Regions from separate parts of the Exiguobacterium sp. HSB13 genome, predicted to be linked through region 1. Evidence: riboswitches for the same ligand, from Rfam matches in the RefSeq annotation. Region 1 holds a riboswitch; the other holds the start of a gene.
What was found. Region 1 has a riboswitch for thiamine pyrophosphate ahead of thiT (energy-coupled thiamine transporter ThiT). Riboswitches for the same ligand answer to the same signal wherever they lie in the genome.

Region 1 (4,218 bases):
GCCGTCTCAGCCAAAGCATTCGGTGAAGCCGAATTCTGGTTCTCGAGTTTGAAGGTCCTCGCGATCCTTTTCTTCATCATTCTAGGTGGCGCTGCTTGGTTCGGCTGGTTACCGATGGAAGCAGATCGTCCAACCTCGTTATTCGCGAACTTTACGGCAATCGGTTGGTTTCCAAACGGGATTCTTGGCGTCTTGACGACGATGATTGCTGTCAACTTCGCCTTCCAAGGAACGGAATTGATCGGTGTTGCGGCTGGGGAGTCCGACACGCCAGAAAAATCGATTCCAAAAGCCATCCGGAATACAGTCTGGCGTACGTTCATCTTCTTCGTCTTATCGATTACGATCGTTGGTGCATTAATCCCGTATGAGACGGCTGGAGGAATCAGCAGCCCGTTCATCATGGTCTTTGATGCGATCGGTATCCCGTACGCTGCTGATTTGATGAACATCGTCGTCTTGACAGCGTTATTATCCGTCGGAAACTCCGGATTATATGCGGCGACCCGGATGTTATGGGCGATGGCGCAAGAAGGGATGATTTCAAAGAAATTATCTTACGTCAATGCACGTGGTGTGCCAATGCGCGCTTTACTCTTTACGATGATGTTTGCGATGTTATCGCTCCTGACCGCGTTTTTCGCAGAGGATACCGTCTTTATTTGGCTCTTGTCCTTAGCCGGACTTGGCGCTCAAGTCGGCTGGATTTCCATCTCTGCTTCTCAGCTCGCATTTCGTCGTCAGTTTTTACGAAACGGACACGATTTATCCGAATTAAAATTCAAGACACCACTCTATCCAGTGTTACCGTTGATATCGTTGACGCTAAACGTCGTTGTCCTCGTCAGTCTAGCGTTTCAAGCGGATCAACGAATCGCGCTATACATCGGTGTTCCTTTCTTCCTTGTCATGTGGGGAAGTTATCATCTTTTCGTCAAAGGAAAACATCTATCTGCCCAAAGCGACATCCGTGTCGCCCCTTCTCAACTCGAAGAATAATTTCATACAAAAAGAGGCCGCGGAATCATCCACGGCCTCTTTCGTATAATTATTCTATTCCTTAAGCGTCCGCATCATCAATAGTTCTCCTTGATGGAGCTCTACTTTCGCTTCTGACGCACGCCATTCATTACTGACCGTCAAAGAACCTCCAACGGGTATTGGATGGGCATCAAGTGGATATTTGACTCCGGATAAGCTTAAGGTCGACGGCACAAGTGGAATGAAAGAAAGATAATGATAGCTCCCTACTTCGGCTGCATACGTTCCCGCTGCCAAGTATCGCACCTCTTCTCGTTTCGTGACAAGTCGCGCCTCTGGATATTGCTTCAACAAATAGACATTTTGAACAGTCATGTCGAGCCTTCCACCTGTCGCCCCGATGATGATGATCTCCTCATGCTGTTCCCTCTCAGACACTGTACGAAGGGCAAGTTCAAGATCCGTCTCATCTTTCTCAGCCGGATGAACGATTGCCCCTTCAGGTACATAGCCAAGTGAATCGAAATCACCGATTGTCATATCACAGGTCAGCCCAAACGATTCGACCGTCTGAACACCGCCATCGACACCGACGATGAAATCACCCGGCTGACAAAACGTCCGTAAATCCGGCACTTCTTCTTGCGGACCGGCACAGACGAGAATCGCCCGCATCTCAGACACCTCGTGCCGAATAACGTAGTAAGCGTGGCGCAGTCGTGAATAAAAGACCCGCAACGACACCACAAAGAACGTAAGACGGTACCATGTATGTTGCGTTATAAATCAATGAATACGGTACGACTGGACCTTCAGCATACTCGGCAAAGAAGACGATTCCGCTGATGACATGACAAATATAGCGGAGCCCTGCTCCTAATAACGTCGCAAGGAGAACGAACGCCATTAAGCTTTTCTTTTGTCCATTGCGCGCGGCTTGTCTGACTTGACGTGCGAACAGACCACTTAATCCGACGACACCATACGCAATCGTATAGTCAAGCATCGGTTGAACGATCGTCAAGACTTGTGGAGCGAACATCAATTGAATCGTACCGACAAGCGCTCCCGTGACGACACCCCCGATGACACCGTGGCGAAATGCCATGACGAAGATCGGTAGCATCGCTAAGCTAATGGAGCCTCCTTGTGGCATTTTGAATGGAATCAGTAAATCAAAGACGACTCCGAGACTGGCGAAGATGGCAATTTCCATCATCATTTGTAACCGTTTCATGCTATTTTTCCTCCTTCATTGTACGAGAGGACGCAAAAAGGCAGTACGACGAACGCCGTACTGCCTGCGTGCGCCACATCCCTACGTCCGTTTGAACGGAACAGGTTCGAAGGGTTAAAGTCTAAAAGACTCCTCTCAGCCGCTTTTCAAGCGACACCCCTTGCGGTCATCATATTTCGTTTTCTCGTCTTTATTATACGGCAGCCCCTTGACGAATGCTAGTGATCGCCTCTGCATAATCTGGTGCATTGTAGATTGCTGATCCTGCGACAAGAACGTTCGCACCGTTATCAATACAAAGTTTTGCCGTTTCCGGATTGACGCCACCATCAATCTCGATTTCGAATGTTAGACCACGATCTGCCTTCATTTGCGCAAGTGAAGCGAGTTTCGGCATGACACTCTCGATGAATGCCTGTCCACCAAAGCCCGGATTGACCGTCATCAATAAGACCATGTCGACGTCCTCAAGAACGTGTTCAATCGTTGATAACGGCGTATGCGGATTCAAGACGACCCCTGCCTTTGCGCCCGCTGCTTTGATTTGTTGCAAGACGCGATGGACATGATTCGTTGCTTCGACGTGGAATGTCACGATGTCTGCCCCTGCCTTGACGAAATCTTCGACGAAACGTTCGGGTTGATCAATCATCAAATGGACGTCAAGGACCATATCCGTCTTTTGACGTAAACTGCTAAGCACAGGTAATCCAAATGAGATGTTCGGTACGAACTGACCATCCATGACATCAAAATGGATATAGTCCGCTCCTGCCGCTTCGACTGCTTTAACATCACGCTCGAGATTCGCAAAATCTGCTGATAAGATAGATGGTGCAATTTTAATCATCTTCAATACCTCCGGGCTCGATTCTTGATTTCGTCTATAAACATACCATAGTTCTCATAACGAGAGGACATGATTTCTCGTGCTTCGACAGCTTCTTTGACGGCACAACCGGGTTCATTCAAATGCAAACAACCTCGGTATTTGCAATCATCTTGTACAGCTACGAATTCTGGGAAACTCCATCGTACATCCTCGATTTCCATTTCATACGGAAAATCAAGGTTCGAGAACCCTGGCGTATCGGCGATCAATCCTTCCGCAAGCGGCATCAACGTGACGTGTCGTGTCGTATGGCGGCCACGTCCCAGTGATTTCGAGATCGCACTCGTTTCTAAATCAAGAGAGGGCTCCAGTGCATTGAGCAATGAACTTTTACCAACACCGGATTGTCCCGCGAGAACGCTCGTTTTTCCAGCAAGTAACGGACGGACTTGCTCAACACCCGTCAATGTCTCACTTGATGTCTCGATGACTGTATATCCAATTTTTCGATAAGCGGCAATGGCGTCTCGGACAGCCGGTCCTTTGACATCGTCCAGCAAATCCATCTTCGTCAACAGGATGACAGGTTGAATTTCCTTCGCTTCGATCAAGACGAGAAATCGGTCGAGCAAGTGCGCTGAAAAATCAGGTTCTGCCGCCGAAACGACCAGCAATGCCTGATCGATATTCGCGACTGGAGGGCGTACTAAAAAGTTGTCCCGCTCCTTCACTTCGAGAATATACCCGGTCTCACTTTCGATATGAAGAACGACTTCGTCTCCGACGACTGGACTGATGCCGCGTTTTCGGAAATTCCCTCTTGCTCGTGAACGAACCTCTCCTTCTGGTGTCATGACATCATAAAAGCCGCCCTGCAAACGTATGATCGTTCCTTCTCGATTCTCTTCGATGCGTTGTTCCGTCATCCTATGCACTCCTTTTTCATCACATTCATTGTGCGTCTTTTGCTTGGTTGTACGTGATGGTTTTTGAACGATACACCGTATCGTCTTTATAAATCGTAATTTTTCCTTCTTCTCCCGGATCGATCGTCACCGGTACGTCGAATGTCTCATCTTGATCAATCGATTCCTCGATGACGGTCCGCTTCCCTTTCGCGTCTTCCGTCTCAATCCGGATGACTTGTTTCGGCGGTTCCTCGTCCTCA
Region 2 (4,218 bases), on a different contig from region 1:
ATGTCATGATCGCTCACCAATTGAACGGGAAGACATATACGACAGTATATGCTCACATGAGTTCACTCAATGTTCATGCTGGTCAACGTGTCAGCCAAGGTCAACAAATTGGCGCGCTAGGTAGTACAGGAAATTCAACAGGACCACACCTACACTTCGAAATCCATGTCGGTGGGTATAGCTATAGTGCAACTGGTCCAGCTAACTCAGTCAATCCATTATCAATGCTTTAATCGTAAAAGAATCGTTGCATATGCAACGGTTCTTTTTTTTGTCATTTTCAAAAAACAAATCATATATTACAAAAAACCGTTTTCATTTGAAATGTAAATGAAATTTTTTTGAAACGATTACGGTGCTATAATCTATTTCAGATATGAGAGAAACTTGAATACTATAATAAAATATGAAAAAACATAAGTGAGGAAAACGATATATGCTAAAAAAACTAATTTCTACCATTGTTTTAGGAGCATTACTTATAACAGGAACACAACCGATTGCAGCAGCGACAATTAAAGAAAAAAAGGCTGAGAATGCCGCTGAACAACGTAAACTTGAAAAAGCAATCAAAAAACAAGAAGCTAAAATCTCAAAAGAGCAACGTCAAATCAATCAAATTGACGCAGCAATCAATGAAAAGATTTTCCAAGTCTCCGAAAAAAATAAACAAATTGAACAGTTGAACGTTCGAATCGATGAGTTAAAGGCAGACATCGTCCGTTACGAAGAAATGTTACAGAAACAGGAAGAACTACTCGGTGATCGTTTGCGTGTTTTCCAAGAAAACGATGGAAACTCGATTAAATGGGAAGAAGTCATTTTCGGATCGAAAGATTTAGGTGATTTATTTAGCCGTGTCATGGCGGGGAAAAAAATCGCTGAGCAAGACGATAAAATGATTTCGGATTACATCGCTACGCAACAAAAATTAGCAGAAGCAAAACAAGCGCTCGTTGAGAAAAAAGCGGAGCAAATGCAGGAAAAGAAAGTATTGATTGAACAAAAGAAAGCGTTAAAGCTTCAAATGAAAGAACGTAGTGCTACGCTGAAGAAATTACGAAAAGGGAAGACGAAGTTCACGACAGAACTGTTAGACGCAAAAGAACTTCAAGCGACTCTCGAAGCGCAAGAACGTGCAATTGCGGCAGCAAAGGCAGCCGCTAAAGCAGCGGCTGAAAAAGCAGCAGCGGAGAAAGCAGCAGCTGAAAAAGCCGCTAAAGCGAATGCTCAAGCAGCAAAACAAACAGGTAAGAGTTCGGAATCAACTGGTTCCGTTGCCCCGCCCGTTGTTTCGAGTGGAGGAAAATTCGTTCGACCGTCTTCTGGTGGAGTGTCACAAGGATTCGGACCAGCAAGCGGTGCGAATGGTTACACGTTCCACAACGGTGTTGATTTCAGTGGTTCGGTCGGGTCTCCAATCGTCGCGGCAGCAGCTGGAACGGTCATCACAGCATCAGGTGGTGGACCTTACGGCAATCATGTCATGATCTCTCACTTCCTAGATGGACAAGTGTACACGACCGTCTACGCACATATGAGTTCATTATCGGTTCGTGCAGGGCAAACGGTCTCTCAAGGTCAGCAAGTCGGGACACTTGGTAGTACAGGAAATTCAACAGGACCACACTTACATTTCGAACTACATGTCGGAGGCTATCAATACAGTGCTTCTTCTCCTCTAAATGCAGTCAATCCATTGGCATATCTGTAATCAAAACGGGCTTCGGCTCGTTTTTTTTTCTTCTCTATGCTACAGTTAAGGCGAAACGAATACTTGAGCAACTAGGGGAGCTGGAGGAATCCGGCTGAGAGGAAAACCAATCTGTTTTCGACCCTATTACCTGAACTGGATAATACCAGCGTAGGAAAGTTGAGCCGAACGGATACCGGAATGCGTGTATAACGCTTTCGTATAGCGTCGACTGCTTTTTTACAGCGGTCGGCGCTTTTTTGTTGGTCACGACTCCCTTACATTGCTCGATGGGAAGGTGAAAAGAACATGAAACATGTACTGACGATTGCGGGATCCGACTCCGGTGGTGGAGCTGGGATTCAAGCAGATTTAAAAACATTTTCGGCTTTAGGCGTTTATGGAATGAGCGTACTGACAGCCGTCACAGCGCAAAATACGTTGGGAGTTCAAGCAGTGGAAGAGTTATCCCCAGAAATCGTAGATGCCCAGTTAACGTCGATTTTTTCAGACATTCGTGTCGATGCGATCAAAATCGGAATGGTCTCGAATGCGCAGACGATTCGTGTCATTGCTACACATCTCCGTAAACAAACAGTCCCTATTATATTAGATCCCGTCATGGTCGCTAAAGGCGGTCATGCCCTATTGCGGACGGAAGCTGAACAAGCATTGATTTCAGAACTTTTACCACTTGCGACACTCGTCACACCGAATTTACCGGAAGCAGAGCGTTTAACAGGACGATCGGTCACCAATCTAGAGGAAATGCGACTGGCGATGCATCAATTGGCTACACAGACAGGTGCAGTATTACTAAAAGGTGGACATCTCTCAGGAGCTGCGACGGATTTGTTGTTTGATGGGGAAGTGGAACACCGCTTCACATCGGAACGATTAGACAATCAACATACTCATGGTACTGGTTGTACCTTATCCGCAGCTATTGCAGCGCGGATGGCGCTTGGAGAAGATTTACAAGATAGTGTACGACAGGCGAAAAACTATGTCACGGAGGCAATTCGTCATGGATTTGCTCTCGGACAAGGTATTGGACCGACACATCATTTTCATTCACTTTGGAGGGATGCACATGTTTACGACCATTCTTGAACACAAACCACTCATTCACCATCTGACGAACACGGTGACGATCAACGACTGCGCAAACGTCACACTCGCTGTTGGAGCATCCCCCGTCATGGCAGAAGACATTCGTGAAGTAGAAGAGATGGTTAGACTCGCGCAAGCTCTTGTCTTAAACATTGGTACGATCGATGCAGACATGCAAGCAGCTCAACGACTCGCAGTCCGTGAAGCGGGACGTTTGAATGTCCCAATCGTTCTTGATCCCGTAGGAGCAGGAGCAACGACATTACGTACTGCTTTTTCCAAAGAACTCATTGATCTCGGGTGTACGGTCATTAAAGGAAATGCTTCTGAAATCAAGACGTTACTTGGGGAAGACGGACGAACTAAGGGAGTCGATGCTGCGGGAGATGCAATGATGGATCGAGAAAGTATTCGCGTATTCGCTCGCAAACACAAATCTGTCCTCGTCGTGACAGGTCCGAACGACTACATTACGGATGGAACGCGCGAAATGGAATTACATGTAGGAACACCGCGTCTAGGAGACATCACGGGTACGGGCTGTATGACGGCCTCCTTGATTGCGAGCTTCCTCGGTGCAGGATATACGGCATTTGAGGCGGCTGTCCACGGGACATTTGTCATGGGAAAAGCAGGGGAACAAGCAGCCTCCGCGCAAGGTCTTGGTGATTTTAAACGAGAGTTGTTCAATGCCATCAGCCTTATGACGGAGCAAGACCTGGTGGAGGTGACAGAACGTGTCAATTGATTACTCCATCTATGCAGTGACGGATCGTCGGTACCATCCTGGAGTCGCGATCGATACGGTCGTTGAGGAAGCCATTTTAGGTGGTGCAACAATCGTGCAATTACGGGAAAAAACAGCGCAAGGAAAGGAATTCTTCGATCAGGCAGTTCGGTTAAAAGCACTCACGGATCGCTACGATGTTCCTTTGATCATCAATGATCGGATCGATATCGCGTTACTCGTCGGAGCTGGTTTGCATATCGGACAAGAAGACATTCCTTTAACCGCAGCACGTCGCCTTTTACCAGATGCTGTGATTGGCGTATCAGTAGCGACCGTTGCACAAGCGATTGAAGCAGAACGAGACGGAGCCTCTTATTTAGGGGTGGGTTCTCTATTTGCGACGTCATCCAAAGCGGACGCTGATTCCATGTCGCATACGATGCTTCAGGCGATTCGGGAAGCCGTACGATTACCTCTAATCGGTATTGGTGGAATCACAGCAACGAATGTCTCCTCTCTGCCCATCCCGCTGGAAGGGTATGCCGTCATCTCAGAGATTTTCGCTAAAGAAGATCGACAACTCGCTGCGCAGCAAATGACAGATGCTGTGCGAGAATGGCATCAATCACTTCAGAACAGGGTATAATCCGTTCAGAGGTGATTGTATTGAAATGGCAGACGA

Region 2: it holds a riboswitch for thiamine pyrophosphate, as region 1 does, so the genes downstream of both, thiD (bifunctional hydroxymethylpyrimidine kinase/phosphomethylpyrimidine kinase) here and thiT (energy-coupled thiamine transporter ThiT) in region 1, are expected to answer to the same signal.

The regions. Positions count from the first base shown of each region.
Region 1 covers NZ_JBUZOM010000001.1:1,346,374-1,350,591, forward strand. Annotated here, with positions in the region: gene ACZGCQ_RS07315 (amino acid permease) at 1-999, shown strand, start outside; gene ACZGCQ_RS07320 (thiamine diphosphokinase) at 1,054-1,656, opposite strand; gene thiT (energy-coupled thiamine transporter ThiT) at 1,658-2,218, opposite strand; TPP riboswitch at 2,280-2,389, opposite strand; gene rpe (ribulose-phosphate 3-epimerase) at 2,412-3,068, opposite strand; gene rsgA (ribosome small subunit-dependent GTPase A) at 3,071-3,976, opposite strand; gene pknB (Stk1 family PASTA domain-containing Ser/Thr kinase) at 4,002-4,218, opposite strand, start outside.
Region 2 covers NZ_JBUZOM010000004.1:101,171-105,388, forward strand. Annotated here, with positions in the region: gene ACZGCQ_RS15335 (murein hydrolase activator EnvC family protein) at 1-233, shown strand, start outside; gene ACZGCQ_RS15340 (murein hydrolase activator EnvC family protein) at 437-1,714, shown strand; TPP riboswitch at 1,778-1,888, shown strand; gene thiD (bifunctional hydroxymethylpyrimidine kinase/phosphomethylpyrimidine kinase) at 2,003-2,806, shown strand; gene thiM (hydroxyethylthiazole kinase) at 2,787-3,554, shown strand; gene thiE (thiamine phosphate synthase) at 3,544-4,182, shown strand; gene ACZGCQ_RS15360 (hypothetical protein) at 4,194-4,218, shown strand, end outside.